2 regions of the Pseudoalteromonas sp. S8-8 genome follow, and region 1 is predicted to be linked to the other one. Evidence: predicted binding sites of a transcription regulator. Region 1 holds the regulator's gene; the other holds the start of a gene.

Region 1 (16,627 bases):
ATCGCGGCGCGAGATTTGTAACCTAGTGGGCTAAGTAAAAACCGAGCAACAAAGAGTTAATCGTCCCTAGAAAGAACCCAGAGGGCAGCGCATGTTTGGTATTTATGCTGCGTTGTCGCCTATTTATGGGGAATAACCACACTACATAGGCTCTGTCTTGCCTAAAAACCAAACATATTGCTGTAAATTCAACCACCAAAGAACAACACGCCCTAATAATTTAATGCATATACTTTTATTTATTCATATTTATCAAAAATAGGCAGTGGCTTAGCCATGTTCTTCGGAAATTGAATATAGTAACGCAGACCTTTGCCCGGTTCACTCGTTGCATCAATAGAGCCACTAAGGGTTTGCTTGACCAAATTAAGCATTATATGGGTGCCTAATCCGCTACCGCCTTCATCGCGTTTGGTAGTAAAAAATGGGTCAAATAATTTTTTTAATTGCTCGTTGGTAACACCGTTACCGTCATCTTTGTAATCAATAGTTAAGTTAGTGTCATCAGCGCTTATTTTAATATCCATTACACCGTTGCTTTTACCTTCAAAGCCATGAATAAGTGAGTTCATAATTAGGTTAGTAAAAATTTGGCTTATAGCCCCTGCAGGTAGATTTAAAACTAAATCATCAGGACATTCTAATTTTATAGTATGGGATGTCTTTTTTAGTTTTGGGTGCAGTGAGCGTATTACTTCGTTAGTGTAATCTTTAAAGTTAATGGTTCTTACTGCTTCACTGGCTTGATCGACCGCTATTTGTTTAAAGCTAGCTATAAGCTCCGAAGCTCTATCTAAGTTAGTGGTTAGTAAGCTTGTGCTTTGCTTTGCCTCGTTAATGAACTCTTCTAGTGCTTTTGGCGAAAGTGTTTTTTCGGTATAAGCATTTTCGAGTTTATTTAAGCGTTCTTGTAAAAATGATATTGCCGTTACACCTATCCCAATAGGGGTATTTATATCGTGTGTAATACCTGCCACAAGTCCGCCTAGCGCAGCCATTTTTTCTGTGCCTAGTAAACGTTCCTGTGCAAGGCTTAACTCTTCTATATAGCGCTGAGATTCAGTTTGCTTTGTAATTAACTCTTGCTCTGTGCTGCGGCGTAAGTCTACTTCTTCGGTGAGGACAATTTTTTGCTTTTCGAGTTCGTATTTTTGCTGCTGTAAATCCATCATTGCTTGGCTTAAGTTGGATGTTTTACGGGCTACGTCTTGTTCAAGTTGTATGTTGTGTTGATCAAGCTTTTCGTTACTTATAATGAGTTCTTTTTGGGTGTGTTCAAGCTCTTTTCTATACTGAACCACTTTATCTATTAGTTTGTTAAATGACTGCTCCATCACTTTTAGTTCATTATGTTCTTCTGTTTCTATCTCTATATGTTGACCTTCTAGCTCGTCTAGTTCTAAATTTTCTAGTTGCTCAGTGAGTTCTGCTAAAGGGTCTGTAAGAAGTTTTCTAAATGCCATTAAAAATAAGATGATCAAAAAGGTGGTTTTAATCATCGCATTACCAATCAAAAAGTAGATTGATACCATAATGCGGCTAAAAACAACTTCTCGACTTGAGAATAAGGTAACGTCACCAACTTGAGTAGCACGACCTGAAAATTCAAAAATAAGTGGAAAGGTATAACCAAATAAACCCGATTTTGCGTCTTCTAAAATAACCTCTTCTTGTACTAACTGTTGGTTATATAGCTTGTGTATATCAAGAGATCGCCCTAGCTGTGAAATAATTTCGCCGCTGTCGTCTCGAACAATAATCCCTTCAATCATGGGGATGGCGAGTAAACCTTCTGCTGTTGTAATTGTTTGCTTGGTATTAAGCTCCCAAATTGCACGTGTTAAGCTGCGACTAAAGGTTTTTTGTAAGGTACTAAGTTCATCGCGAATATAGTCTTTAGTATTGACGTATTCAGCAAGCACTTGTCCACAGGTCACTACAAAGGTAAGCAAAAAATAGACGGATAAAACGCTAGTCAGTAGCTTCTTAGAAAGACTTTTTTGTAACATGAGTGACTTGTTCATCCTTTATTATTTTTGTAACGTTACGATAGTAATTTAAAAGTTAGTCAATAAACCTCTAAAAATAAATAAAAAAGTTAAAATTTAGTAAGATAAATCCAAAAGTGAGCGTGTAGTATCAAAGTATTTAAACCAAGGTATAAATTAATAAATTCGTTATCTGTTATGTATTGTAGGCTTAATTAGTATTTGCTTTGGTTAATTATATCTTAAACGGATTTATTCTATATTTATCATTGTATTAAATTATTAATGCGCTGAGTGCTTGGAGGCGTGTTAAAGTGTCTAAAATGCAATGGAAGGCATTAGTTTAATAACCTTTTAATAACTTTGATGGTTGTGTAGTAGTAAACATGATGAAATTTTCGATATTAGTCTGTGACGATTCTGCAGTTGCCCGTAAACAAGTCGTGCGGTGTTTAAATGAATGTATAGACGCTCAAATACAACAAGCTACAAATGGAGCGCACGCTCTAGAACTTTTACGAGCACAAAGCTTTGATTTATTGTGCTTAGATCTCACCATGCCCGAAGTTGATGGTATACAAGTACTCGAGACTATAAAAATAGAAAAAATAGAGTGCTTTGTTTTAGTTATTTCTGCCGATATACAAGAGAAAATGAAGCAACGAGTCGCACAACTTGGCGCAATAGACTTTATCGATAAACCTATCAATAAATCTAACTTAAACGAAATATTGCATAAATTTGGCATTCATTAGGTTTTTTCATGTTAAAAAAGGCTGTTTTATCTTTTAATTTAGGGTTGACAGCATAGCCTTTGTTAAGGCAGTCTTAACATATGAAAACAATTAATCGCGTACTGACCATTATTATTACAACCATCATTCTTACTGGATAGTGGCATAGGTCGGTGCAACAAATTTAAAGGCCTGTGTTCACTTAGAACACAGGCCTTTTTTCGTTTTATGGGATGAGGAACATAAACAATGCGAGTTTTAAAATTTGGTGGGTCTTCGCTTGCCGACTATGCATGCTTACAACAGGTAGCTCAGCTAGTTAAAGCACAATTAAAAGATGAAATGCTTTTGGTACTTTCTGCTCCAGGTGGAATGACCGATTCGCTAGTTGCACTTGCAAGTGCTGCAGAACAAGGCTCTGACTTTTCGCAGCAATGGCAAGCATTAGTTAGCCGCTGTGAAGGTTTGAAAGCTGACGTTGAAAAAAGTGGTGTAGTAGTTACAAGTTGGCCAAACTTAGGCGAGCTTAAAAATAAACTAGATGGCGTATCACTTATACAATGTTGCCCCGATAAAGTTCGCGCATTTGTGATTAGCTTTGGAGAGCGCGTTAGTGTTTCTTTAATGCAGGCTTTATTGAACTCGCACGATGCAAGATACTTAGAAGCAACAAGCTGTATCGCTTCAACTGGTGGTTATATTGATGCAGAGGCTGATTTAGTAACAAGTAAAGCTCGCTTTCAAGCTGTGCTTAAAGAAAGCCCTGCAACTATCTATATCATGCCTGGTTTTACAGCGAGTAATGATAAAGGTGAGCTTACAACGCTTGGCCGTAATGGCTCAGATTACTCAGCAGCCATTGCAGCAGCATGCTTAGAAGCTGAAATTTGCCAAATTTGGACTGACGTTGATGGTGTATACAGTGCTGATCCTCGTTATATTAAAAAAGCGACTAAAGTAGATTTTTTATCTTATAAAGAAGCGATGGAGCTTTCTTATTTTGGTGCAAAAGTACTTCACCCTAAAACAATTTTACCGTGTGCTAAAGCAGGCGTGCCGTGCGAAATTAAAAATACGCATAACCCAGACGCACAAGGCTCATTAATTGGTAACGATTATTCATCAGATGAGCCAGTAAAAGCGCTTTCGAGCCTACAAGACCTTGCAATGCTAACTGTCTCAGGGCCAGGCATGAAAGGCAAAGTAGGTATGGCGTCTAAGGTATTTAACGCGCTTGCTCACGATAACGTATCAATTGTATTAATCACGCAGTCATCATGCGAATTCAGCATTAGCTTTTGTGTACACGAAACAGACCTAGCACTTGCACTTGATGCGCTACAAACTGCATTTGAGCTTGAATTACAAGCAGGGCTTATTGAGCCTGTACAAGTGCAGCGCAATTTAGCCATTGTTACTTTAGTGGGCGATAACATGCGCGCGCACCGTGGCTTAGCGGCTAAGTTTTTTGCATCGCTTGCACAAGCGCAAGTAAATATTGTGGCAATTGCACAGGATTCTACAGAAAGTGCTATTTCAGCAGTAATTGATGGCGAACTTTGTAACGACGCCGTAAAAATATGCCATGAAAACTTTTTCACGCATGTGCCGTCAATTGATGTGTTTTTACTCGGTTGTGGCTTAGTTGGGCAAGAGCTTATTAATCAGCTTGAGCGCCAGCAAGCGTGGCTTGAAAAACGTAATATTAAACTTAACTTGTATGGTGTTGCTAATTCTCGTCAATTACACCTAGATAGTGAAGGTATTGCTTTTGGTGATTGGCAGCAAAAATTGGCCTCATCTGAGCAGGCGTTTGATTTAAAACTGGTAGAGCAGTTTGTTAAGCAAAATCATTTAGTAAACCCTGTGCTTGTTGATTGTACGTCGTCGGATGCACTTGCTGCGCAGTATGTAGACTTTTTAAATGCAGGTTTTCATGTGGTTGCTGCCAATAAAAAAGCAACAACAAGCTCATACACGTATTACCAAGATTTAATTGCAGCAACGCAAAAGAATAATCGTAAATTTTTATACGAAACAAACGTTGGTGCAGGCTTACCAGTAATCGACAACTTACAGTCGTTATTTGGTGCCGGTGATGAGTTATTAGAGTTTAGCGGTATTTTATCAGGTTCACTTTCGTATATGTTTGGCGCACTTCAAGATGGTTTATCACTTTCTGAGGCAACTATTAAAGCCAAAGAAAGTGGCTTTACTGAGCCAGATCCTCGTGATGATTTATCGGGTACCGATGTCGCACGTAAGTTATTGATCATTGCTCGCGAAGCCGGTATGAAATTAGAGCTAAGCGATATTGAAGTTGAGTCAGTATTACCACCAGGTTTTGCACAAGGTGATAGCGTTGATGAGTTTATGGCAAAACTACCAAGTTTAGATGCTGATTTTAACGACCGTATCAAAAGCGCTGCGAGCGAGGGTAGGGTACTTCGCTATGTAGGCACAATTAAAGAAGGCCACTGTAAAGTAGGTATTGAAGCGGTAGATGCAAAGCATGCGCTTAGTGTCATTCGTGATGGCGAAAACGCACTGGCTATTTTAAGCCAATATTACCAGCCACGTCCGTTTGTAATTCGTGGTTATGGCGCAGGCTCGGAAGTAACAGCCGCGGGTGTATTTGCTGATATTTTAAAAACGTTATCGCGCTAGGAGCTCGTTATGATTGAAGTATATGCTCCGGCGTCTATTGGTAATTTTGCAGTGGGTTTTGATGCACTTGGCGCAGCGCTTGCGCCAATTGATGGCAGTTTGTTAGGTGATGTAGCCGTTGTAAGCGCAGCACCAAGCGACGAATTTATTTGCACAGGCGAGTACGCTCACAAGTTACCCAGTGATGCTAATGAAAATTTAGCGTATCAGTGCTTAGTGCATTTTAGAGCGCATGTTGCGCCTAATATGCCAAGCGTAAAGCTCGAGCTTAAAAAGAACTTACCAATTGGATCTGGGCTTGGCTCTAGTGCGTGTTCGGTAGTGGCTACCTTTGCTGCCCTTGATAAGTTTGCAAAAACTAATTTAAGTCAGGTTGAGCTTATTGAGCTTATGGCTGACTTTGAAGCTGTAGTAAGCGGTGGTCGCCATTACGACAACATTACGCCATGTTATTTAGGTGGCTTGCAGCTAACGGGTGATTTAATTCCTGATAAATCGATTGCACTTCCGGTTGATGAAAACTGGTATTACGTAGCTGCATTTCCTGGTTTTTCGCTAAATACCGCAAAAGCGCGTTCTGTTTTACCTAAAGAATTGAGCATGCATGCAAGTGTTGAGTTTGCGCAGCGTTTATCGGCATTTAGTAGCTTACTGTTAACTAATCGTTTTGACGATGCGCTAAGCATAATGAAAGATGAAATAGCAGAACCTTACCGCGCACCGCTCATTAAAGGCTTTAGTGAAGCCAAAGCAAGCTTGCCAGCACTGGGCGCTGAAATAGTCAGTATTTCGGGCGCAGGACCAACCTTATTTACTGTGTGTAAAACACTTGAAGCTGCACAGCAATGCGCGCAGTGGTTAGAAACCAATTACATTAACGAGCAAGGCTTTTGCCACATTTGTAAATTAGATAACGACGGCACGCGTCAATTAACAGTTTTATAGGATAGTTAGTCATGCAATTACATAATTTAAAAGATAGCTCACAAAAAGTGTCGTTCGTTGAAGCCGTAAAAACAGGTTTGGGTCGTAACCAAGGTGTATTTTTCCCAGAATCACTGCCGCCACTGTCCGATGTTGATGCATTGCTTGATATGGACTTTGTTACGCGCAGCGGCAAAATATTATCTCACCTAATTGGTGATGAGTTACCAAGCGATACTGTGGCACAAATGGTTAAAAATGCATTTAACTTTCCAGTTAAGCTGGTGGAAGTTGAAGATAACACATACTGTTTAGAGCTGTTTCATGGTCCTACACTTGCGTTTAAAGACTTTGGTGGTCGCTTTATGGCAGAGTGTTTAACGCAGTTTAATAAAGACGAGAAAGTAACTATTTTAACAGCAACATCGGGCGATACCGGTGCAGCCGTTGCGCATGCTTTTTACAATAAACCAAATATCGATGTTGTTATTTTATACCCTAAAGGCAAAATCTCACTTGCTCAGCAAAAGCTATTTACTACGCTAGGTAACAATATTCATTGTTATGCAGTTGAGGGCAGCTTTGATGATTGCCAAGAGTTAGTTAAAAATGCCTTTTTAGATGAAGAAGTTAAATCAACACTTGGGCTTAACTCAGCTAATTCAATTAATATTAGCCGTTTAGTTGCTCAGGTTTGTTACTACTTTGAAGCCATTGCACAGCTACCAAAAGAAAAGCGCGCAACAGCGCATATATCAGTGCCAAGTGGTAATTTTGGTAATGTGTGCGCCGCAATGATTGGTGCGGTTATTGGTTTACCTGTTGGCAAATTAAGTGCAACAACAAACCAAAACGATACTGTGCCGCGCTTTATGCTTGATAAAAACTGGACGCCAAAAGCAACGCTTGAGTCGCTTTCAAATGCGATGGATGTAAGTAAGCCAAACAATTGGCCGCGTGTACAAACAATGTTAGATAATAACTGGTTTAGCTACGATAATTTTTATTCAACTAGCGTAAACGAGCAAGACACGCAAGCCGTGATGAAAAAAATTCAACAAACTGGCTATGTTGCGGAGCCTCATACTGCTATTGCTTACCAAGGTCTTGTTGAAAATCGTGCACCTGGTGCAGCGGGTATCTTTTTAGCGACAGCTCATCCTGCTAAGTTTAAAGAAAGCGTAGAGGGTATTCTAAATATTGAATTAGGTATGCCAAAACCACTTGCTGATGCACTAGCAAAACCATGCCTAGCAAGCGATATGAACGCCGATTACGACGCGTTACGTACCGAAATACTCGCTAAACTAGGCTAAGTTAAATTACAAGAAAAAGCGGCTTGAGCCGCTTTTTTTATAACTTTATACGGATGAATACACTTAGTTATATTTACTAATTAAATGTAGTAAATATAATTCATTTAAAATTATTATGGCTTTATAAAAAAATATCATCTTAAAAGAGCTGTGAAATAGTTTCAATCCCTGTTTAAATATCCTCAACTTAAGAGCGTAGGCAAAGAGTCGTTTAAAGCGTACAATAAAGCCTCTAAAAAACACCATACACGTTGCCCTAGGAGACCCCAATGTTAGAACGTAGCATGAATATTTCGGATTTTGATCCAGAGTTATTTGACGCGATAACCAAAGAAACTGCTCGCCAAGAAGAGCATATCGAACTAATCGCTTCAGAAAACTACTGTAGCCCACGCGTACTAGAAGCGCAGGGTTCACAGCTTACAAACAAATACGCAGAAGGTTACCCAGGCAAACGTTATTATGGCGGTTGTGAGCATGTAGATGTTGTTGAGCAATTAGCAATTGACCGTGCTAACGAATTATTTGGTTCTGACTACGCTAACGTGCAGCCACATGCTGGTTCGCAAGCTAATGCTGCTGTTTTTCTAGCATTATTAGACGCTGGCGATACTGTATTAGGTATGAGCTTAGCTCATGGTGGTCACTTAACTCACGGTTCTCACGTAAGCTTCTCTGGTAAGCTTTACAATGCAATCCAATACGGACTAGATGAAGCAACGGGCGAAATTGATTACGCACAAGTTGAAGCACTAGCACTTGAGCACAAGCCAAAAATGATTATTGGTGGTTTCTCAGCGTACTCTGGTATTGTTGATTGGGCTAAATTCCGTGAAATTGCTGACAAAATCGGTGCTTATCTGTTTGTTGATATGGCTCACGTTGCGGGTTTAATTGCGGCAGGCGTTTATCCAAGCCCTGTTCCTCATGCACACGTTGTAACTACAACTACGCATAAAACACTTGCAGGCCCTCGTGGTGGTTTGATTATTTCTGCATGTGGCGACGAAGCAATCTACAAAAAGCTTAACAGCGCTGTTTTCCCTGGTGGCCAAGGCGGTCCTTTATGTCATGTTATTGCAGCAAAAGCAGTGGCATTTAAAGAAGCACTTCAACCAGAGTTTAAAGTATACCAAACACAAGTTGTTAAAAACGCAAAAGCAATGGTTGCTGTAATGCAAGAGCGCGGCTACAAAATCGTTTCTGACAAAACTGAAAACCACTTATTTTTACTTGATTTAATCGATAAAGATATCACTGGTAAAGATGCAGATGCAGCCCTTGGTAACGCTAACATCACAGTTAATAAAAACTCAGTACCGAACGATCCACGCTCACCATTTGTAACATCTGGTTTGCGTATTGGTTCTCCTGCAATTACTCGTCGTGGTTTTAAAGAAGAAGAATCAAAAGAGCTTGCTGGCTGGATTTGTGACGTACTAGATAACATCACTGATGAATCTGTACAGGCGCAAGTTAAAGAAAAAGTAAAAGCAATTTGTGCAAAATTACCTGTATACGCTTAATTGCATAAGCGGCAGTAATTTAGAGCACATAAGCTAGGGGCCTGTTTATCTTTCGAGGTTTAATTTGCAGTAGTATGTTTGGCTTTTAAGCAAGGCAGAGTCTATGTAGTGTGGCACTCCACACAAATAGGCGATAACGCAGCATAAATGCCAAACATGCACTGCCCTCGGGTTCGTTCTAGGGGCGATTTACTCTTTGTTGCTCGATTTTTACTTAGCCCACTAGGTTACAAATCTCGAGCCGCGATTAAATCACCCCTAGATAGAACAAATTTAATCCTGAAAGGTCAACAGGCCCTATTTTTTTGCTAAGATAAAAGACCGCTATTTAGCGGTCTTTTTTGTTTTAAAACGGAAGTACCGAGCTATGCATTGTCCATTTTGTACCGCAAAAGATACTAAAGTTATTGACTCACGCCTTGTTGGCGGAGGCCATCAAGTTCGCAGGCGTCGTGAGTGTAACGACTGCCACGAGCGCTTTACTACATTTGAAGGCGCTGAACTGGTTATGCCTCGTGTTATTAAACAAGACGGCAGCCGCGAACCATTTAACGAAGATAAATTATTAAATGGCTTAAATCGCGCACTCGAAAAACGCCCAGTGAGCACCGAGCAAGTAGACGAAGTAGTGAATATAATAAAATCGCAACTACGCGCAACGGGTGAGCGAGAAATTTCAAGCCATTTGGTGGGTGAATACATTATGGAAGCCCTCAAAAAGCTCGATAAAGTAGCGTACGTAAGGTTTGCCTCTGTTTATCGCTCGTTTGAAGATATACGCGAATTTGGCGAAGAAATTGCCCGCTTAGGGGAGTAATAAATGCAAAGCCAAACTACTTTTACCGAACATGATGAAATGTATATGGCACGCGCCATAGAGCTTGCCAAAAAAGGCCGGTTTACTACCACGCCTAATCCTAATGTTGGCTGTGTATTAGTTAAAAATAATCAAATAATTGGTGAGGGTTTTCATCAATTAGCAGGTCAAGGCCATGCTGAAGTAAATGCACTGGCAATAGCTGGTAATAGTGCACAAGGTGCAACGGCTTATGTAACGCTTGAACCGTGTAGTCATTATGGGCGTACGCCACCGTGTGCTGAAGGCTTAAAAAAGGCGGGCGTTGTAAAAGTAATTGCCGCTATGGTTGATACAAACCCACAAGTTGCAGGCAAAGGCCTTAAAATACTGAGCGATGCCGGTATTGAAGTTGCTTATGGATTACTTGAATCACAAGCTCGCGCACTTAACGTTGGCTTTTTTAAGCGAATGGAACAAGGCTTACCTTATGTGACCTGTAAAATGGCAGCAAGCATAGATGGTAAAACAGCGCTTAAAAATGGGCAAAGTAAGTGGATCACAAGTCCCGCTGCTCGCCAAGACGTACAATTATACCGAGCGCAAAGCTGCGCTATTTTAACCGGTGCCGATACCGTGTTAGTAGACGATGCTAAACTTAATGTGCGACTAAGCGAGTTGCCTTGCACGCTACCTACCGATTTACCGCTTCGCCAGCCCGTGCGTGTTATAATTGATTCACAGAATCGTTTAACGCCCAACCTTGCTTTATTTAAAATCCAAAGTGATGTAATAATATTTACGACTAAGGTTGATAAATCACTGCAATGGCCGCATTTTGTAAAGCATATTGAAGTAAGTGAAAGTAACGGCAAAGTTGATTTACAGGCTGTTTTAGAAAAGCTTGGGCAACTGCAGTTTAATAATGTTTGGCTTGAGAGCGGAGCAACACTTGCTGGTAAAATGACAGAGCTTGATTTAGTTGACGAGTTTGTTTTTTATTTGGCGCCTAAATTAATGGGCCATGATGCAAAAAGTTTAGTTAATTTTCCTGAATTGACGAGTATGCAAAACACCGTTGATTTAACATTTAATGAATGTGCGCGCATTGGTGACGATTTACGTATCACCGCGTTAAAAACTCATTAAAATCACTTAATAAAAAGAGTAGCGCTATGTTTACTGGGATAATAGAAGCCACAGGCAAAATTGCTTTATTACAAAAAAAACAAGGCGACTTAGCCATTCGTATCCAAAGTGCTGACCTTGATATGGAAGACGTAAAGCTAGGCGACAGCATTGCAACCAATGGCGTTTGCTTAACCGTAGTTGATAAACATATTGACGGTTTTAGTGCTGATTTATCTAACGAGACGATTGGTTTAACCGGTTTTGCTCACTATGCTTTAGGGCAAACGGTGAATCTTGAAAAAGCCATGCAACCTGTTTCGCGTTTAGGCGGTCATTTAGTATCTGGCCATGTTGATGGCATAGCAACTATTACAAGCATTACAGCAAACGCTCGAGCAACAGAATATTGGCTTACAACCGAAGAGAATTTAATGAAATACATCCCGTACAAAGGTTCGGTATGTATTGATGGTATAAGCCTGACAGTAAACGCTGTAGAAGGTAATAAATTCAAATTAACAATTGTTCCACATACGAGTGAGCAAACCACAATTGCTCACTTTAAAGTAGGCACTCAAGTTAATTTAGAAGTCGATCAAATTGCACGTTATTTAGAGCGCCTTATAAAAGGTGCAGAGCAACCAACGGGCTCTGATATTTCGATGAGCTTACTCGCTAAAGCGGGTTTTATTAAATAACGAAACTGATAACTTACACGAGCAAATTTATGAATTTACACAGCGCACAAGAAATCATCGACGATATTAAAGCCGGTAAAATGGTTATTTTAATGGATGATGAAGATAGAGAGAATGAAGGCGATTTAATTATTGCCGCAGAGCATATTAGTGCACAAGCTATTAATTTTATGGCGACTCATGGCCGTGGTTTAATTTGTTTAACTATGACGCAAGAGCGTTGTGAGCAACTTGATTTACCGTTAATGGTTAAAAATAATGGTGCTGCATTTTCGACTAACTTTACAATGTCGATAGAAGCATCAAAGGGTGTTACTACAGGTATTTCAGCAGCAGATAGAGCGCGTACAGTGCAAGCGGCTATAGCTAAAGGCGCAGTACCAAGTGATATCGTGCAGCCTGGTCATATTTTTCCAATTATGGCACAACCTGGCGGCGTATTAACTCGCGCAGGACATACTGAAGCTGGCTGTGATTTAGCGCGTTTAGCTGGGCTTGAAGCATCATCTGTTATTGTTGAAATACTTAATGCCGATGGCACCATGGCGCGTCGCCCTGATTTAGAAGTTTTTGCGAAAGAGCATGATATTAAAATTGGTACTATTGCTGATTTAATCGAATACCGTAACTTAAATGAAACAACAATTGAGCAAGTTGCAAAATGTAAGTTACCAACTATTCACGGTGAATTTGATTTAGTTACTTACAAAGACACAATTGACGGCCAATTACATTACGTATTGCTTAAAGGCGATATAAAAGAGCAAGAACCGACAAATGTACGTGTACATTTGCAAAGTACTTTTAACGATATCCTACTTTCAGACAGAAGTGCTGACCGTAGTTGGGGCCTTTCAGAAGCAATGGCTTATATCGCTAAAAATGAAGGTGCTTTAGTTATTTTAGGTAAGCAAGAAAGCACTGAAGAATTAGAGGCAACTGTAAAAGCATTCGCAGCAGCTGATGCTGGCGAAAGCGTTACGCCTCGTAAATTCAAAGGTACATCTCGTACTGTTGGCGTAGGCTCGCAAATACTTGCAGATCTTGGAATTAAACAAATGCGATTAATGAGTCGCCCTAAAAAGTACCATGCACTTTCGGGCTTTCATTTAGAAGTTGTTGATTATGTTGAGCCACAATAAGCGTCACGCTTAAACTAGGCTATTATTTTATTTTTATGGTATGATGCGCAGCAATTTTTGCGCAATCGCAACCGCTTGAACTTATTTTTAGGGTTATCAAATGAAAATTATTGAAGGTAGTAAGTACGCTCCTGGCAAAAAGTTTGCCATTGTCATTTCTCGTTTTAATGACTTTATCGGTAGCAGCCTCCTTGCAGGTGCTGTTGATGAGCTAAAACGCACTGGTGGTGTATCTGATGACGACATTACCGTTATTTATGTACCAGGCGCGGTAGAATTACCTTTAGCGGCTAAACGCGTTGCGGCAAAAAAAGAGTATGATGCAATCATCGCATTAGGCGTAGTGATCAGAGGTGGTACACCACACTTTGACCTAGTTGCTGGCGAATCAAACAAAGGTCTTGCGCAAGTATCACTTGAGTATGATATCCCGGTTGCATTTGGCGTATTAACCACAGAAAGCATTGAACAAGCAATTGAGCGTGCTGGCACCAAAATGGGCAATAAAGGCGGCGAAGCTGCTTTAGGCGCGCTTGAAATGGTTAATGTGTTAGATAAAATTTAAGTTTAAGGAATTTTTGTGAAACCAGCAGCAAGACGTAAAGCACGTATCTTAGCACTCCAAGCCGTTTATTCTTGGCAAATAAGTGGCAATTTAATTGCCGATATCGAACAACAAATGTTGATCGAAACAGACGTTACTAAAATTGATGTTGAATACTTTAAAGATTTAGCGACGGGTGTTGCTGTAAATTATAAGCAACTAGACGAAGCTGTATCACCACATTTAACACGTCCGTTTAATGACTTAGATATGGTTGAGCGCGCAATTTTACGTTTAAGCAGCTATGAGCTTAAGTTCCGTGAAGATGTACCTTATAAAGTTGCTATCAACGAAGGTATTGAGCTGGCCAAAATATTTGGCGCTGAAGACAGCCATAAATTTGTAAACGGTGTACTTGATAAAGCTGTTAAGCATTTACGCAAGTAAGTAAACCGTTAAAGAGGGGAGCCGGCATAGGCCGGCTTTTTTGTGTATGAAGGAATTTGAATTAATTAACCGCTACTTTAAAGGTCGCGGGATCACCCGTCGTGATGTAAACCTAGGTATAGGGGATGATTGCGCTTTAGTAACCGTTCCACAAAACTGCCAACTTGCCGTTACAACAGATACTCTTGTTGCTGGCGTACACTTTTTTGATGATATTTCCCCTCGTGCATTAGGTCACAGAGCGCTTGCTGTTAATTTAAGTGACTTAGCGGCAATGGGCGCTGAGCCAACATGGGTTTCAGTTGCGTTAACCTTGCCAAGTATTGACCCACAGTGGATTGAAGAGTTTACTGAAGGCATGCATGAAATTGCAGAATACTTTAATGTGCAAATTATAGGTGGCGATACTACTCAGGGCCCATTAACTATCACTATTTGTGCAAAAGGGACTGTACCAGAAGGTACTGCACTTCGCCGTAGTGGTGCGAAAGTGGGTGATTGGGTTTATGTTACAGGTCCGCTAGGTGACGCTGGACTTGCAATTGAGTCTCGCAAACAAGGTATAAGTATTGAGCCAGAGCATTTAAAGTACTTAAATAAGCGCTTTGACTTTCCAACACCGCGTGTTGCTGCAGGACAGGTATTGCGAGGCCTTGCATCATCGGCTATTGATGTATCGGACGGTTTAATCGCTGATTTAAGTCATATACTTGATATGTCGCAAGTAAATGCAGTTGTGAATATTGAAAGTATTCCGACTTCAGATGCAATGCAAGCAAGCCTTGATTTTAATCAGCAGCTGCCATTTATTCTCAGTTACGGTGATGATTACGAATTAATTTTTACTGTACCTGATAGCAATAAAAGTATGCTAGATATAAAACTGCGTCAATATGGTGTAGATGCAACATGCATAGGCCAAATTAAAAGTGGCGATGGTCAAATTGAACTATTACACAACGGTGAAAAGTTTGATTTTAAGCAGCAAGGTTTTGAGCATTTTGCAAAGGAGCTGGTTTGAACAAAAACCGAAAGTTTAATTTAAAGCGCCCACATCAGTTTTTTGGTTTGGGTTTTGGTACTGGGTTAGCCCCTAAAGCGCCTGGCACATTTGGCACTTTTGCTGCACTGCCATTCATTTTTATGACTATGTATTATCCGCTATGGTTGCAAATTGTGTTTGCCGTAGTGATCAGTATATTTGGTATATGGGTCTGTGGTAAAACGGCTGATGATTTAGGCGTGCACGACCATCCTGCTATTGTATGGGATGAAGTGGCAGGCTATTACATTACAATGATTGGTGCAGCACTTAGCTGGCAAACATTACTCGTTGGTTTTTTGTTATTTCGCTTTTTTGATATAGCAAAACCTGGCCCAATCCGTATGCTAGACAAACGAGTACATGGTGGTTTAGGTATTATGGCCGATGATATACTTGCGGGCGTTTTTTCGCTTATATGCTTACAGGCGCTAATAAAAGTGGGTTTACTACCCTTTTAATTTTTTATATTTGATTTGTTTAACTAGGTGGCAGCAATATGATGCGATTTTTACTGGTTTGTGTACTGATGTTGTGCGCGACACCAAGTTGGGCTTCAATTAGTGATTACGTAGTTAAGCAATGGAATATAAAAGATGGTCTACCTTCGCAATCACTTAAAAGCGTAGTACAAGACCAGCAAGGCTATATGTGGCTTGGTACTCAGTTTGGCTTAAGCCGTTTTGATGGCACAACATTTACAAACTACAACACGCAAAATAGCCCGTTCTTGCCTAGTAATGGTATTAATAAACTTTTAGTCGATTCTAGTGGCTTATTGTGGGTAGGTACTAAAAGTGGCTTGGTAGTTATTAATCCTGCCACATTTGCAGCACAAGAGTTTAATATTAAAGGTCCAGTAAGAGATATTCTTGAGGACTCTAAAGGCAGCATATGGATTGCGGCTAATGGTTTATACTATGTAGATAGAGGGCAAGTTGATTTACGCACTCAAGTAAATGGCCCCCTACCTATTGTTAATGCTACCGTAATTACCCAAATTGTTGGCTCTGTTAGCCAAATGGCACTCTCTCCTGAAGGTATTTGGCTGGTTAATGATCGTCATTTATTACGCCTTACTAAAAACTCATCAGATTTCTCTAAACTACGTTTAGAGCTTACCGCTAAAATATCGTTACCAGAGCGCTTAGCGCAAACCATAGTGCACGATTTATCATTCTTAAACGGTAATTTGTATATAGCCTCTGAGCTAGGTGCATACTTTTTAGATTTAGATGACGAACTAAGACCTTTTCCTTTACCTAATGCAAATAACTCAGCCGTTTATAAGTTTATGAGTGATACCGATGGTGGCTTATGGGTTTCGACTTATGGACGTTTATTATTTAGAGATAAAACCGGTGAGTGGCAATGGGTAGAGCCAAGCCAACTTGATCAAAGCATATGGTTTGCTGATATTTTTAGAGATGATAAAAATAACGTTTGGTTAGCAAGTTTTAGTGAAGGCTTATGGCTTGCCCATGAAGGGCGGGTAGAAAGGCATTCAGCAGTTTCAGATATGACCGAGTCTGTTATGGCTATTAGCCAAGCTCCAGATGGAAAACTGTGGGTTGCTAACAAAAGCGGCATTGGTTATTTCGATTTAGATAAAAGTTTTATTAATTTAGTTCCAAGTAGTAAATATGGATACGCGTCAGTACACGATCTACAA
Region 2 (16,627 bases), on a different contig from region 1:
CTGACTCACAATAAAAATTAGCAATCGCTTTAAATTGCTGTTCTTTTGAAAATAGTTCGCTGTGGGCTTCAAACATGTTGATGCCTTTTTCCCATTCACGGGTTTGCGAATATAAAGTAATAATAGGGTCTAGCGCTTCTACATGGCCAGCCTTAACTAACCAAACTAAGTGCTCTTCTGCACTATCTAGTAGACCAGCCATTATATAATCTTCGGCAAGTTCTAAACGGCTAGTTGCAGCTTGTTGTTCATTTAAGCCTGGGTGTTTTAATAGAAGTTCATGAATTTTAATTGCGCGGTCCAATTCACCTCTACGGCGAAACATGGTGGCAAGTGTAGAATAGTGTTCAACAGAGTCAGCTGAAACTTCAAGCAAATTAATCAAGTGCTCTAAGCCTTGGTCTTCTTCTCTGTCGAGTAGAAACTTTAAGCCTTTGCTGTATTCAGAAGTGATCTGACGATTTAGTTGATGAGCTTGGTTTTTAGCACTGTTTTTACCCATAATCCAGCCGTAACCGGCGGCAACAGGTAATAGTAAAAACAAAAGCTCAATCATAGTTAGGTGTCTTTATTCGCGGCAAGCTTTTTTTTATCTTTTTCAGGCGCTAATTGCTTTTTTAAGCGGTAGTTTTGCCACTTTAATTGTGAAAACAATTTAAAGCTAATAAAACAACCCACTAAAACACCTAATAAAAAGCAGATACTTATTATTACAGCTAAAGGTAGTGTATTACTGGCTATAATATAATTTATTTGTACTAACTGTGGGTTTTGTGACCCTAATACAAATGCACTGATAAGGCATAGCGCAACCAGAATAATTTTTAATACCTTGAACAAGTAACTACTCCACTAAGTTAACTAGGCAATGCTTTCATTTACGCGGTCGCGTAATTCTTTGCCTGGTTTAAAATGAGGTACATGCTTTCCTTCAAGCTCAACTGTATCGCCAGTCTTAGGATTACGACCTGTGCGAGGAGCGCGGAAATGCAAAGAGAAACTACCAAAACCTCTGATCTCAATACGATCTGAAGTAGATAATGAGCCGGCCATTTGTTCAAGAATTTCTTTTACAGCATTCTCAACATCTTTCACTGGAACGTGTGCGTGTTGTTCCGCAAGTGTTTCTATCAGTTCTGACTTAGTCATAGCGTTTCCTTAAAAAGAGATATAGGAAGGGCAAAAAATGCCCTTCCAACTAAAAACTAATTATATATTAGTCTTTTTGTGCATTTGCGAAAGCAGCTGCCATTGCGTTTTCAAACACTGGCTCTTCTTTCTTAAGCTTCTCTAGTACTTCTTTCTCTTCTGCTTCGAAAAGAGCTTTTACAGATAAGCTTAAAGTGCGGTTCTTACGATCAACACCAACGTATTTAACTTCAATCTCGTCGCCTACAGAAACAACAGTAGTTGCATCTTCAACGCGTTCTTGAGCGATATCAGCTACACGGATGTAACCTTCAACGCCTTCGATAAGTTCAACAGTTGCGCCTTTCGCATCAACTTCAGTCACTTTACCTTTAACAATAGCACCTTTTTTGTTTGCATCAAGGTAGTTATTGAATGGGTCAGCTTCGATTTGCTTAACACCTAGAGAGATACGTTCACGCTCTGGGTCAACTTGCAATACGATAGCAGTGATTTCGTCGCCTTTCTTGAATTCACGTACAGCTTCTTCGCCAGGTGTATTCCAAGAAATGTCTGAAAGGTGTACAAGACCGTCAATACCACCGTCAAGACCGATAAAGATACCGAAGTCAGTGATTGATTTGATCTTACCAGTAACTTGATCGCCTTTGTTTTGTAGACGAGCAAATTCCTGCCAAGGATTAGCAATACATTGCTTAAGACCAAGAGAAATACGACGACGTTCTTCGTCAATTTCTAAAACCATAACTTCAACAGTGTCGCCTAAGCTAACAACTTTTGAAGGATGGATGTTTTTGTTAGTCCAATCCATTTCAGAAACGTGTACTAAACCTTCAACGCCTTCTTCGATTTCCACGAAACAGCCGTAATCTGTAAGGTTAGTAACACGACCAGAAAGTTTAGAACCTTCTGGGTAACGACCAGCGATAGCTGCCCATGGATCTTCACCAAGCTGTTTAAGGCCTAGAGATACACGAGTTTTATCTTTGTCGAATTTTAGAACTTTAACTGCGATTTCGTCGCCAACATTAACGATTTCTGAAGGGTGCTTAACACGCTTCCAAGCCATATCAGTAATGTGTAGTAGACCATCAACACCACCAAGGTCAACGAATGCACCGTAGTCAGTAAGGTTCTTAACGATACCTTTAACTTCTTGGCCTTCAACAAGGTTAGCAAGAAGCTCTTCACGTTCTTGTGAGTTTTCAGATTCGATAACTGCACGACGTGAAACAACAACGTTGTTACGTTTTTGGTCAAGCTTGATTACTTTAAATTCAAGCTCTTTGCCTTCAAGGTGAGTTGTGTCACGTACTGGACGAACATCAACAAGTGAACCAGGTAGGAAAGCACGGATTGAATCAACTTCAACTGTGAAACCGCCTTTAACTTTACCGTTGATAACACCAGTAACAGTCTCTTGCTCTTCACATGCTTTCTCAAGACGGATCCATGCTTCGTGACGCTTAGCTTTCTCACGAGAAAGTATAGTTTCACCGAAACCGTCTTCAATTGCATCTAGTGCAACATCTACTTCGTCGCCAACAGCAACTTCAAGTTCACCAGCAGCATTTTTGAACTGCTCAGCAGGGATAGCACTTTCTGATTTAAGACCAGCATCTACAAGTACAATGTTGTTCTCGATTGAGATTACTGTACCTTTAACGATAGAGCCTTGCTCTGCTTCAAAACCCTTTAAGCTTTCTTCAAATAACTGCGCAAAATTTTCTGACATACGAATATACGTCTCTATATATTATACCAATAAGCAACCATGCTGCATGGGGTTGTTAAAATAGCACTGGCATCCTGCTGGCGCATAAAATGTGTTTTAGCTTCGTTTAGGAAGCTTACCTTCAGAGATTGCAATATCTAATAAAGTTATTACTTTATCAAACACTTGCTGTGCATTGAGTTCGCTAGTATCAAGCTCAATAGCATCTTCTGCAGGTACAAGCGGAGCAACGGCACGATTCATATCGCGCTCGTCACGAGCTTGAATGTCCTGTAATAGACCACTTAGTGTAACATCAAGACCGCGCGTATTCAACTCAACAAAGCGTCTACGAGCACGCTCTTCTGCACTTGCTGTTAAATATATTTTTAACGGCGCATCTTGAAAAACCACAGTGCCCATATCACGGCCATCGGCAATTAAGCCGTTTTCAGTGCGAAATGCACGCTGGCGACGTAATAACGCTTCACGAACGCGAGGTAATGCTGCAACTTTTGATGCTGCAGCGCCTACTTCTTCATTACGAATAGTAGTAGTTACATCTTCGCCTTCTAAAATAACTTTTCCTGCATTAGTTTGGCTATCTACCAAAAACTGCACATCTAAATTTGCAGCAAGAGGGACAAGCCCTTCTTCATTGTCTAATGCAATTTGGTGATGAAGTGCAGCTAAAGATAAAACGCGATAAATCGCACCGCTATCTAATACATCCCACCCTAACTTGTCGGCTAACAAGCGACAAACAGTTCCTTTACCTGAACCACTTGGGCCATCAACGGTGATCACGGGCATTAATAACGCCTGCATTTAAAACCTCCTGCAATGCACACCTAAATAAACCGCGACATTATACGTCAGTTATTAAAATATATCTGCTATTAGTGTGTAACTTTTGTAATTACTTCTAATTAGCTTATTCACTGACTGACGCTAAAACATTGAAAAATGTAGGAAATGTTTTATAGGTACACTTTGGATCATTAATCGTTATTGGCTTTCCACCAACGGCAACCATTGCAAAACACATGGCTATACGGTGATCGTCGTAAGTGTCTATTGCTACATCGTTGAAGTGTTTAGGCGGTGTAATTTCTATAAAGTCATGCCCTTCTACCACTTCTGCACCTACTTTTCTAAGCTCAGTTGCCATCGCATATAAACGGTCTGTTTCTTTTACTCGCCAGTTATAAATGTTACGAATGGCAGTTGGGCCTTTAGCGAAAAGAGCAACAGTTGCAAGGGTCATAGCAGCATCAGGAATTGCATTAGCGTCAATATCTACGCCTTTTAATTCGCCTTTGCGAACAACTAAACGCTCATCATACCAATCGATTTTCGCGCCTACTTGCTCCATTACTTTAGCAAAGCCTATATCACCTTGAACTGATTTAGCACCCACGCCTTTAATTTCAATCTCGCCGCCAGCAATTGCAGCCGCAGCAACAAAGTAAGAAGCAGAAGATGCATCGCCTTCAACCATAATTCGTTCGAGTGATTGATACTGTTGACCACCTTTAACTTTAAAAGTTGCATAATCACTGTGTTCAACATTAACACCAAAACGTGCCATTACATCAAGCGTAATATCAATATAAGGTTTAGATACTAAAGTACCTTTAATAGTTATCGTTGTATCACCGCTAAATAATGGCGCTGCCATTAATAGAGCCGTTAAAAATTGACTTGAAATACTACCGTCAATTTCAACCTCACCACCTTTTATTTGACCACCTACAATTTTAAGTGGTGGATAGTCTTTGTGTTTTGTATAGGTAACATCACCACCAAGCGCTTGTAGAGCATCAACCAAGTGACCTATCGGACGCTCTTCCATACGTGGCTCGCCAATTAGCTCATACTCACCAGCAACGGCAGCAAGTACAGCCGTTAAAGGTCTGTAAGCAGTACCTGCATTACCTAAAAACAAGGGCTCAGTAGGTGTATTAAACACACCACCAACTCCCTCTACGGTCGCTACAGTGTGTTCATCATTTAAAGTTACATTTACACCTAATAACTTTAAAGCACCCAGCATATGGCGTATATCGTCACTATCAAGTAAGTTTTCTACAACGGTGGTACCGTTTGCCAGTGCTGCTAATAATAAAATTCTGTTCGATAGACTCTTTGAACCTGGTAGGGTTACCGTGCCATTTACTTTAGAAATAGGTTCTAAACGGAGCTGCTCCATTAGCTGTGCTCCTTTGCAAATGCAGCCATAAAATCTACAAGTGCTTGAACACCTTCAAGAGGCATAGCGTTATAAATACTTGCGCGCATACCGCCCACAATTCTGTGACCTTCAAGTGCAAGTAAACCGGCCTCGTTTGATTGAGCAACAAATTTGCTATTTAAGCTTTCATCGTTTAACCAAAATGGAACATTCATGCGTGAGCGGCAATGTTTAGCGACTATATTTGAATAAAAATCTGAGTTATCGATAAAATCATACAGTAAATTTGCTTTAGCAATATTTTGTGCTTCCATGGCTTTTACCCCACCATTGCTTTCAAGCCATTCAAATACTTCAGCCGCTAAATACCAAGCAAAGGTAGGTGGGGTATTAAACATACTGCCCTGCTTTGCTTCAAGTGCGTAATCTAAAATACCGGGCTTTGGCAAACCTTCGCGCTCAAGTAATGTTTTACGAACAATAACAATTGATATGCCCGATGGACCGATATTTTTTTGCGCACCAGCGTAAATCAAATCAAATTTATTAACGTCTATCTCACGCGATAAAATAGTTGAAGACATATCAGCAATAATCGGAGCTGTTGGGTGGCTTGGTACATCAAAAATCTCTAAGCCATCGACAGTTTCATTAGGGCAATAGTGGATGTACGCAGCGTCTTCTGGTAATTCCCAGTCAGCAACGTCTTTAATTGAAAACTCACCATCAGCATCATTACGGACATCCGTAAAAGACGTTTGAGTAAACTTATTCGCTTCATCTCTGGCGCTTTTCGACCATACGCCATTCTCGCAATAAAACGCTGTTTTGCCTTCTTGGTGTAAGTTTAATGGCACAGCACTAAACTGGCCACGACCACCACCATGCATAAACAGCACTTCAAATTCATCACTAATATTCATTAGGCGACGAAGGCTAGCTTCACATTTAGCTGTAAGCGCTAAAAACTCTTTACTACGATGGCTAATCTCCATCACAGACACACCTAGGTCTTGCCAATCTAGAAACTCTTTTTGCGCTTTTTTCATAACCGCTTGCGGAAGCATAGCTGGCCCCGCACAAAAATTATATTTACTCATTACCTTTGCCTCATTCCAGTAATTTAACTACTAAGCATGAACATTTAATACCAATCCGCTAAACCTTTAAAATTTAATGAATAATACCAATCCGCAATAATACTTAATCATTTTGCGGGGCTAAACGTGTCGCTACTTGCGTTAAAAAATTCTCATTTAGAACAACTAAATAGCGAATTTTTTGCCTAGCTATCAACACGTTTTTCCACCCTCAAAATAGATCTCTTAATTAAGCGAATTGGTATGAGTATAATTTCACACCCTATTAATTTTTTTCAACAACATTAAAAAAAGCGGCCAAGGCCGCTTTTTCAATATCAATTATTCTGAAGGAGGATTATCATCCGCTACTTCATCAATAACCGTATCTACTGTTTCAACGTCTTCAATATCAATTAAGTCACTTTCTGTAACTTCAATCTCTTCTATACGTTGTAAACCAACTACTTGCTCTCCGTCAATAGTTCTGATCAAAATAACACCTTGTGTGTTACGTCCAACCGTTGAAACTTCATTAACGCGAGTTCGTACTAAGGTACCACGATTCGAAATAATCATTATTTCATCGTTGTCATCAACTTGCACAGCACCAACAACAGCGCCGTTACGTTCACTCACCTTAATTGATACAACACCTTGTGTTGCACGACTCTTAGATGGGTAATCTTCAAGTTGTGTACGCTTACCGTAACCATTTTCAGTTACCGTTAGAATAGCACCGTCAGTTTTTGGTACAATTAACGATACTACGCGTTGCTCGTCTGGCATTTTAATACCACGAACACCTGTAGCAGTACGACCCATTGGGCGAACACCTTTGAAGCGAATCTCAGGGTTACCTTCTTCGTCTAATACTGGGTTACCGTTTTCATCAACAACTGTTGTTTCTTCAGCTTCTTTGAACCGTACAACTTTACCTGCATCAGTGAACAACATAATTTCGTTGCTACCATCGGTAATATCAACACCAATCAAGCTATCGCCATCATTTAAGTTAACAGCAATAATACCGCTTGCACGTTGACGACTGTAAGCCGTTAATGGTGTTTTCTTAACTGTACCGAATGCAGTTGCCATAAAGATATATTTATCTTCTGCGTACTCGCGTACTGGCAATATAGCAGTAATACGTTCATCAGCTTCAAGTGGTAACAAGTTAACAATTGGCTTACCGCGCGCTGCACGACTTGCTAGTGGTAACTGATACACTTTAAGCCAATATAAACGACCGGCCGTAGAGAAACATAAAATAGTATCGTGTGTATTTGCAACTAACAGACGTTCAATGAAATCTTCATCTTTCATCTTCGTTGCTGACTTACCTTTACCACCACGACGCTGTGCTTCGTAATCAGACAATGCCTGATACTTCACATACCCTTCGTGAGAAAGCGTTACAACAACGTTTTCTTCGGTAATTAAGTCTTCAAGGCTGATATCGTGAGCCGCTGCATTGATCTCAGTACGACGTTCGTCGCCATACTGCGCTTTAATTTCAACTAGTTCGTCACGAATAACTTCCATTAAACGCTCAGGTGTTGCCAAAATATAAAGTAGCTCAGCAATTAACTCTAATAACGCTTGATATTCAGTTAAGATTTTTTCGTGTTCAAGACCAGTAAGCTTGTGTAAACGCAAATCTAGAATTGCTTGAGCTTGTTGCTCAGAAATATAGTATTGACCGTCGCGAATACCTAAATCATCAGCAAGCCAATCTGGACGGGCTACATTATCTTCGCCTGCTTTTTCAAGCATACCTTGTACATGACCTAATTCCCACGGACGTGCAGTTAAAGCAATTTTAGCTTCAGCAGGTGTAGGTGATTTACGAATAAGCTCGATAATTGGGTCAATGTTTGCAAGCGCAATTGCTAAACCTTCAAGCGTATGAGCACGGTCACGCGCTTTGCGTAAATCAAACACGGTACGGCGAGTTACTACTTCACGGCGGTGAATAATAAACTCTTCAAGCATTTCTTTTAGATTAAAACACTTAGGTTGGTTGTTAATTAATGCAACCATATTCATACCAAACACAGTTTGTAACTGAGTTTGTGAATACAAGTTATTTAAAATAACTTCGCCTACATCACCACGTTTAATTTCAATAACGATACGCATACCGTCTTTATCTGATTCATCACGTAGTGCACTAATACCTTCAATTTTCTTATCTTTAACAAGCTCAGCAATTTTTTCAATTAAACGGGCTTTATTAACTTGATAAGGAATTTCGTGAACGATGATTGTTTCACGGCCTGTTTTTTCATCGGTTTCGACGTCGGCGCGTGCACGCATGTACACTTTACCACGGCCAGTTAAATAGGCTTGTTCAATGCCTTTTTTACCGTTGATAATTGCAGCCGTAGGGAAATCAGGACCAGGGATATAATCCATTAACTCTAAAATAGTTAAATCAGGATTTTGAATAAGTGCCAAACAACCGTTCACAACTTCAGTTAAGTTATGTGGTGGTATATTTGTAGCCATACCTACTGCAATACCCGACGAACCATTCACTAATAAATTAGGGACTTTCGTAGGTAACACGTCAGGGATGAACTCAGTGCCATCGTAGTTAGGAACGAAATCAACCGTTTCTTTTTCAAGATCGGCTAATAACTCATGCGACATTTTTGCCATACGTACTTCTGTATAACGCATTGCCGCTGCTGAATCACCATCAACCGAACCGAAGTTACCTTGGCCATCTACAAGCATATAACGTAGTGAGAATGGCTGAGCCATACGAACTATCGTGTCATAAACTGCACTGTCGCCGTGTGGATGGTATTTACCGATTACGTCACCGACCACACGGGCCGATTTTTTGTAAGGCTTGTTCCAGTCATTACTAAGCTCGTTCATTGCAAACAAAACGCGGCGATGAACAGGTTTTAAGCCGTCACGTACGTCTGGTAATGCACGTCCTACTATTACGCTCATTGCGTAATCTAAGTAGGAGTTTTTTAACTCGTCTTCAATATTGACTGGCAGAATTTCATTGGCGAGATCAGTCATTTGATATCACATTCCTTCAGTATCAGCTCTCAACAACCCGGTATTGGGTATTAAGAGTATTGTTATTATTTCTAACAGCCATGCTATCACAATTAATTTTAATTTACAGGCGCAAAACTTTGCGATTTATCAATTTAGCCCTATATAATGGCCTCAGATTGACGAGGAAGTATTTTATGACCGAACATCAAAATGTAGATCACGCAGAAATAGCAAAATTTGAAGCCATCGCTGAGCGTTGGTGGGACCTAGACGGAGAATTCAAACCTCTTCACGAAATTAACCCGTTACGTTTAGACTTTATAGCAAACAAAACGCAAGGCTTATTCGATAAAGAAACACTCGACGTTGGCTGTGGCGGCGGTATTTTAAGCCAAAGCATGGCGCGTATGGGTGCAAAAGTAACTGGCATCGATATGGGCCAAGAACCTTTAACTGTTGCTAAGTTGCACAGTTTAGAAACTGGCGTAAATGTAGATTATATAAAAGTGCCTGCAGAAGAGTTTGCAACACAGTACCCTGAGCGCTTTGATGTAATAACGTGTATGGAAATGCTTGAGCACGTTCCCGACCCAGCATCTATCATTCATGCTGTAGCTGCACTTGCCAAACCAGGCGCGGACGTGTTTTTTTCAACCCTGAACAAAACACCTAAAGCATATTTATACGCGATTGTTGGCGCTGAAAAACTCTTAAAAATGGTGCCTGAAGGTACACACGACCATAAAAAGTTTATAAAGCCTGCACAACTTATTGCATGGGCAGAGCAAGCCGGTTTAAAAGTTCGTGCAAGCACAGGGCTTTCTTATAACCCACTATCAAAGCAATATACGCTCAATAGTGACGTTAGCGTAAATTACATACTTTATTTTGAGAAGTTAGCTTAATGGCTAACTCTCAAGCCCCCCTACCCCTTATTGAGTACGATGCATTTTTATTTGATTTAGACGGCACCCTACTCGACACCGCTGATGATTTAGGTGCCGCTTTAAACGCAGTTCTTATTAGCAATAAAATAGAACCTGTTAGTAGTGATATATACCGTCCTGCGGCATCTAACGGCGCAGGCGCATTATTAGAGGCTGGTTTTAAAGAATTATGGGCTAAACAACCCCAAAGCGAGCTTATAAAGCAATTAGTTGACGAGTACGCCACAAACATAGCAAATCACACACGTTGCTTCAGCGGAGTTGAATCGTTACTTATCGCCCTTGATCAGAAAAAGATCAAATGGGGGATCATGACTAATAAACCAGGGTTTTTAACCGATCCTTTAGTGGCAGCTATTCCCGCATTAAAAAATGTCAGTGTAGTAATAAGTGGCGACACATTAGCTGAAGCTAAGCCATCACCTTTACCACTGCTACATTGTGCAAAGCTTATGCAGGTAGAACCAAGCCGTTGTTTATACATTGGTGATGCACAGCGTGACATACAAGCAGGCAAAGCGGCAGGTATGCATACCGCAACGGCACTTTGGGGTTACATCCCAAGTATTGATGAAGCCAACAGCTGGAATGCTGATTTTAACTGGCAAAGCCCAATTGATGGTTTTAACCATATATAGTGCTATTTTAATTATCAAACACTATATGCTGTGGTTTTGTTAGCTTTCACACAAAGCTTGCTGATAAAAAAAGCAGTCAGAATTTATTTTTAAAATGCGTAAATTTAGCAGATCACTAATTGATTTTTGCATATTTCAACTTAATTGATTGTTCGAAGGTGAGTCTCTACTAACACAAATGCGTTATCCTAAAGTTATCCACAAACAGGGGCAATTATGTCCCTTGCAAAACAACTCAGACCACATTAAAGTTTTATTAACACTTTGATGGAATTGATATTTCAACTAGGTGGAGGGGCTAACATCATACCCAAGGTTTGAATATGATGTTAGCAAAGACACTTGCTAAAATTTTAGGAAAGCGCCCAAGTGTGGAAGTTTGAGCGTAACTGATTCTTATATTGTCGGCAAGTGACTAACTCAGATTTAGGATAACTAAAGTTGAAACTCAATATTTCTATAGAAATTTCAGAGAGTGTAATAATGATTGTTTTTAAAATTATTACACTGGGTAGTTTGCTCGTAGTATAAATTTAAATGGGCTAATTTTTAGCCCATTTTTATATCTTACATTCCAGTATAACTATATCTGAAAAACTTACCTTGCCTCAATCTTATATATTACAACCATATACCCTGTACAAAAATTCGATTCAACCATATATAGTGCTATGTTAATTAATAAACACTATATATTGTGATTGAGTCAATTTTCACGCAAAGCCTGATGATAAAAAAAGCAGTCAAAATTTATTTTTAAAATACGCAAATTTAGTAGATCATTAGTTGATTTTTGCATATTTCATCTTAAATGATTGTTCGAAGGTGAGTGTCTACTAACACAAAGGCTATATCTCCTCATTATCAGATAATAGACACAATTCTACCTCTTGCAAAACAACTCAGACCACACTATCTTGTGATCATTAAATTGAACAGCACCAGATATTGTGGCCAAATGTTATTCAATTAAATTCTCCAATTTAATTAAATTTATACAAAACGAGTATCTACCTTGCTTCGGCGAGGCATAAACATTGGTCAAAATACATAATTCCCAAGGAATACAGGCAAATCTATGAACCAACAGTTATCTGTAAGCAAACGTGATGGGCGCAAAGAGCCTCTTGATCTGGATAAGATCCATCGCGTTATTGAATGGGCCGCCGAAGGTTTAAGCAACGTTTCGGTTTCGCAAGTTGAATTAAAATCGCACATTCAGTTTTACGACGGTATTCGTACTAAAGACATTCACGAAACCATCATTAAAGCAGCAGCGGATCAGATTTCAAAAGAATCGCCTGATTATCAATACTTAGCTGCACGTTTAGCTGTATTCCATTTACGTAAAAAAGCGTACGGTCAATTTGAGCCACCACGTTTATTTGACCACGTAACAAAAATGGTTGGCGATAAACGCTACGATGCTCACTTATTAGTAGATTACACAGAACAAGAATTAGACGAGCTTGATGCATATCTTGATCATTCTCGCGATCTTAACTTTAGCTACGCGGCTGTAAAACAGCTTGAAGGTAAGTATCTCGTTCAAAACCGTGTATCGGGTGAAATCTACGAAAGTGCACAGTTTTTATATATTTTAGTAGCAGCGAGCTTATTCTCTGACTACCCACGTGAAACACGCGTTTCTTACATTAAGCGCTTTTACGACGCAGTATCGTTATTTAAAATATCTCTACCAACGCCAATTATGTCGGGTGTACGTACACCTACTCGCCAGTTTAGCTCGTGTGTATTAATTGAATGTGGCGACAGCCTTGATTCAATCAATGCAACGTCGTCAGCTATTGTTAAATATGTTTCACAGCGTGCAGGTATTGGTATTAACGCTGGTCGTATTCGTGCGCTAGGTAGCCATATTCGTAACGGCGAAGCGTACCACACAGGTTGTATTCCTTTTTATAAGCACTTTCAAACAGCTGTTAAAAGTTGTTCGCAAGGTGGTGTACGTGGCGGCGCTGCAACATTATTCTACCCGCTTTGGCATTTAGAAGTAGAAAACCTACTTGTACTTAAAAATAACCGTGGTGTAGACGACAACCGTGTTCGTCACCTAGATTACGGCGTACAGTTTAATAAACTAATGTACTCTCGTTTAATTAAAGACGACTACATTACGTTATTTAGCCCATCAGATGTGCCAGGCCTTTACGATGCATTTTTTGAAGATCAAGCTGAGTTTGACGCGCTTTACGTAAAATACGAACAAGACGAATCGATTCGTAAAAAACGCATTAAAGCGATTGAGCTTTTCTCTATGTTTGCGCAAGAGCGTGCAAGTACAGGTCGTATTTATTTACAAAATGTGGATCACTGTAATACACACAGCCCGTTCATTGCTAAAGTTGCGCCTATTCGCCAATCTAACTTATGTTTAGAAATTGCATTGCCAACTAAGCCACTTAATAACGTAAATGACGAAGAAGGCGAAATTGCCCTTTGTACACTGTCTGCGTTTAACTTAGGTGCAATAGAATCACTTGATGAGCTCGAAGAGCTAGCTGAACTTGCAGTACGCGCACTTGATAACTTACTTGATTTCCAAGACTACCCAGTACCGGCTGCTAAAAATGCAACTATGGGTCGTCGAACGTTAGGTATAGGCGTGATTAACTACGCATACTACCTAGCTAAAAACGGTAAACGTTATTCAGATGGCAGCGCAAATGCATTAACACATAAAACCTTTGAAGCGATTCAATACTACTTGATGAAAGCATCAAACGAGCTTGCTAAAGAGCGTGGCGCCTGTCCTAAGTTTAACGAAACAACGTATTCACAAGGCATTATGCCAACAGATACGTACAAACGTGATTTAGATAAAATTTGTGATGAGCCACTTCATCTTGATTGGGATACACTACGTGCAAATATTAAAGAGCACGGTATGCGTAACTCAACACTAAGTGCGTTAATGCCATCAGAAACATCGTCGCAAATCTCTAATGCAACAAATGGTATTGAACCACCACGTGGACATATTAGCGTTAAAGCAAGTAAAGACGGTATTTTAAAGCAAGTTGTTCCTGAGTATGAGCGTTTAAAAGATCAATACGAGCTACTGTGGGACATTCCATCAAACGATGGTTACTTGCAGCTTGTTGGTATAATGCAAAAATTTGTAGACCAAACAATTTCTGCAAATACAAATTATGATCCAAACAAGTTCGAAGGCGGTAAAGTACCTATGCAAGTCTTATTAAAAGACTTACTAAGCGCGTACAAACTAGGTGTTAAAACCTTGTACTACCACAATACTCGTGATGGTGCCTCAGATATGCAAGAAGATACTCCAGAAGTGGAAGATGATGATTGTGAAGGCGGCGCGTGTAAAATATAACTGCTGATTTTTATTTTAAGCGGGCATTTAGCCCGCTTTTTCTGATAGTTTTTTGAGTGATAAACATGTCTTATACTACTTTTAGCCGAAACCATAATAACCAAATGCAAGAGCCAATGTTTTTTGGCCAAACTGTAAACGTATCTCGTTACGACCAACAAAAATACCCAATTTTTGAAAAATTAATCGAGAAGCAACTGTCTTTCTTTTGGCGTCCTGAGGAAGTAGATGTAAGTAAAGACCGTTTAGACTTTCAAGCGTTACCCGATCACGAAAAGCATATATTTTTAAGTAACTTAAAATACCAAACTTTGCTTGATAGCGTACAAGGCCGTTCGCCAAACGTTGCCCTACTCCCTATTGTATCGCTACCAGAGCTTGAAACATGGATAGAAACGTGGGCGTTCAGTGAAACAATTCACAGCCGCTCATACACGCATATTATCCGTAACGTAACACAAGCACCTGAACTTATTTTTGATGACATTGTTAGCAACGATAAAATTAGCGAACGTGCTGATGCCGTAACTAAATACTACGATGACTTAATTAACTCTGTATCGCTTTACAACTTATACGGTGAAGGCAAACACGAGATTAACGGTAAAACTGTTATCGTGAATTTGTTTGAGCTTAAAAAGAAACTTTACCTGGCTATGATGTCGGTAAATATTCTTGAAGCGATTCGCTTTTACGTAAGCTTTGCATGTTCGTTTGCGTTTGCTGAGCGTGAACTAATGGAAGGTAACGCTAAAATCATCAAGCTTATTGCGCGCGATGAAGCACTTCACCTTTCGGGTACTCAGCATATTTTAAACATTATGCAAGACGGTAAAGACGACCCTGAAATGGCGATTGTTGCAGCTCAGTGCCGCGACGAAGCGATTAAAATGTTTGTTGATGCTGCAGAGCAAGAAAAAGAGTGGGCTGAGTATTTATTTAAAGATGGTTCAATGATTGGCTTAAATAAGCATATTTTATGTCAGTACGTTGAATACATTACTAATGCACGTATGACTGCCATTGGCTTGCCAGCACAGTTTGAAAATAACAGTAACCCTATCCCATGGATAAACTCGTGGTTAGTGTCTGATAACGTGCAAGTAGCACCGCAAGAAGCAGAAATTAGCTCATACCTTGTTGGTCAAATAGACTCTCAAGTTGATGCATCAGAATTTGGTGATTTTGATTTATAATGAGTGACAAGTCTACTGCAAGCATAACGCTTGCAGAAAACAGCCAGTGTATAGAATTTACCGCTGGCTGCCCTTCTCTTTTACAGTGCTTAGAATCCATGAAAATAGACGTCGCATTCCAATGCCGTGAAGGTTACTGCGGCGCTTGTAGGGCAACGTTAGTGTCAGGTAGTGTTGAATATAACGAAGAGCCACTTGCGTTTGTGCGCGAAGGCGAAATACTCCTGTGCTGCTGCAAGCCTAATGGCAATGTAAGTATTGATCTGAAATAAAATTAATACTTACATCTATCGTTTATTAAACTTATCAATAGTGTGGAACAAACCGGTAATGCCCGGTAATTTTGTAATCAAAAAGCATATCGCTTTTTTGCGGACCACGCCCTATATTATGCACAATAAGTGGGTTACCCGTATCTTGAGATAACTCATTAATCACCATACCTATATGAGGTAAATTACCTGATAACATCCACGTTACTATATCGCCGGTTTTATAATCACTCACCTTACTGGATTTACTTAATACGTTTGCATGGCGCTCAAAGTAAGCTTGTAAATTTGGTACACGTCGGTGGTCTATATTTCTATCAGGCTTAGCTAAACCCCAAATACGTTTAGATGGATACAGTACAAAGTTTTTTTGCATGTCTTCATGCACGAGTTTCTGTAAGTCGATACCTAACTTTCTGTAACTTCTGATTATAACGTCGGTACATACCCCAATATTTTTAGGCACATCACCACCTGGGTAAGCAATTGAGTGATAAGCCCCATCGTAGGTAATATTGTGTTTTGTTCGCTCGAGTAAGGCTGATACTATACCTTCTTCAAACGTTACAGCTTGTGCATCAATACACATTAAAGTAAAAAAGCATCCTAACGTTTTGTTCATATAAATTCCTTTAAAATTCTGCGCTAATTACAGAGTATGAGTTACATATTTTGGCACATCTATTTTTTTACCACGACTAGCAAATTGATCATCAAGCGCGTATGCCATCTTTTCGAGCGGAGCATGGTGATATCCCTCTCGTTGAATTTCACTAATGTAACGAAGCATAAATGCGTTAGCGCCAAGCTCAAGCCACTGCGCAACATGAACAAGTTCATGAAAATGGACCCTTAAATTAGTAGCGACGTGGGGAAGTATATAATAAGTATTTTTATACGTTATACCCGCCGCGTCCATATCGACAAAATCACCTAGGCCCATTTCTCGCAGACCCGCAAAGTCTGGCTTTGGTATTTGGTCTACAACAACGTAATACGCGTTTTTTAAAAACTCGGTAGGATAAAACCCATAAAATTCATTACTGAATTTAT

The links. Region 1 encodes NrdR, which represses ribonucleotide reductase genes. Its sites were predicted from a motif close to AAACACNANATNTNGTGTTT; they were not measured.
Region 2: the regulator NrdR is predicted to act here: its motif matches at 11,682-11,701, upstream of nrdA (class 1a ribonucleoside-diphosphate reductase subunit alpha).

What each region holds. Positions count from the first base shown of each region.
Region 1 is NZ_AUTR01000019.1:25,347-41,973, forward strand. Features, by position in the region: gene L659_RS0104720 (sensor histidine kinase) at 240-2,009, opposite strand; gene L659_RS0104725 (response regulator) at 2,375-2,743, shown strand; gene thrA (bifunctional aspartate kinase/homoserine dehydrogenase I) at 2,972-5,389, shown strand; gene thrB (homoserine kinase) at 5,399-6,334, shown strand; gene thrC (threonine synthase) at 6,346-7,629, shown strand; gene glyA (serine hydroxymethyltransferase) at 7,899-9,155, shown strand; gene nrdR (transcriptional regulator NrdR) at 9,523-9,972, shown strand; gene ribD (bifunctional diaminohydroxyphosphoribosylaminopyrimidine deaminase/5-amino-6-(5-phosphoribosylamino)uracil reductase RibD) at 9,976-11,100, shown strand; gene L659_RS0104760 (riboflavin synthase) at 11,127-11,780, shown strand; gene ribBA (bifunctional 3,4-dihydroxy-2-butanone-4-phosphate synthase/GTP cyclohydrolase II) at 11,810-12,922, shown strand; gene ribH (6,7-dimethyl-8-ribityllumazine synthase) at 13,023-13,487, shown strand; gene nusB (transcription antitermination factor NusB) at 13,503-13,913, shown strand; gene thiL (thiamine-phosphate kinase) at 13,960-14,934, shown strand; gene L659_RS0104785 (phosphatidylglycerophosphatase A family protein) at 14,931-15,416, shown strand; gene L659_RS0104790 (ligand-binding sensor domain-containing diguanylate cyclase) at 15,455-16,627, shown strand, end outside.
Region 2 is NZ_AUTR01000025.1:110,241-126,867, reverse strand. Features, by position in the region: gene lapB (lipopolysaccharide assembly protein LapB) at 1-556, opposite strand, end outside; gene L659_RS0107805 (lipopolysaccharide assembly protein LapA domain-containing protein) at 559-840, opposite strand; gene ihfB (integration host factor subunit beta) at 862-1,149, opposite strand; gene rpsA (30S ribosomal protein S1) at 1,217-2,884, opposite strand; gene cmk ((d)CMP kinase) at 2,981-3,691, opposite strand; gene aroA (3-phosphoshikimate 1-carboxyvinyltransferase) at 3,798-5,075, opposite strand; gene serC (3-phosphoserine/phosphohydroxythreonine transaminase) at 5,075-6,157, opposite strand; gene gyrA (DNA topoisomerase (ATP-hydrolyzing) subunit A) at 6,479-9,178, opposite strand; gene ubiG (bifunctional 2-polyprenyl-6-hydroxyphenol methylase/3-demethylubiquinol 3-O-methyltransferase UbiG) at 9,355-10,065, shown strand; gene L659_RS0107765 (HAD family hydrolase) at 10,065-10,745, shown strand; gene nrdA (class 1a ribonucleoside-diphosphate reductase subunit alpha) at 11,824-14,106, shown strand; gene nrdB (class Ia ribonucleoside-diphosphate reductase subunit beta) at 14,172-15,302, shown strand; gene yfaE (class I ribonucleotide reductase maintenance protein YfaE) at 15,302-15,574, shown strand; gene L659_RS0107745 (DUF1287 domain-containing protein) at 15,609-16,163, opposite strand; gene L659_RS0107740 (hypothetical protein) at 16,224-16,627, opposite strand, start outside.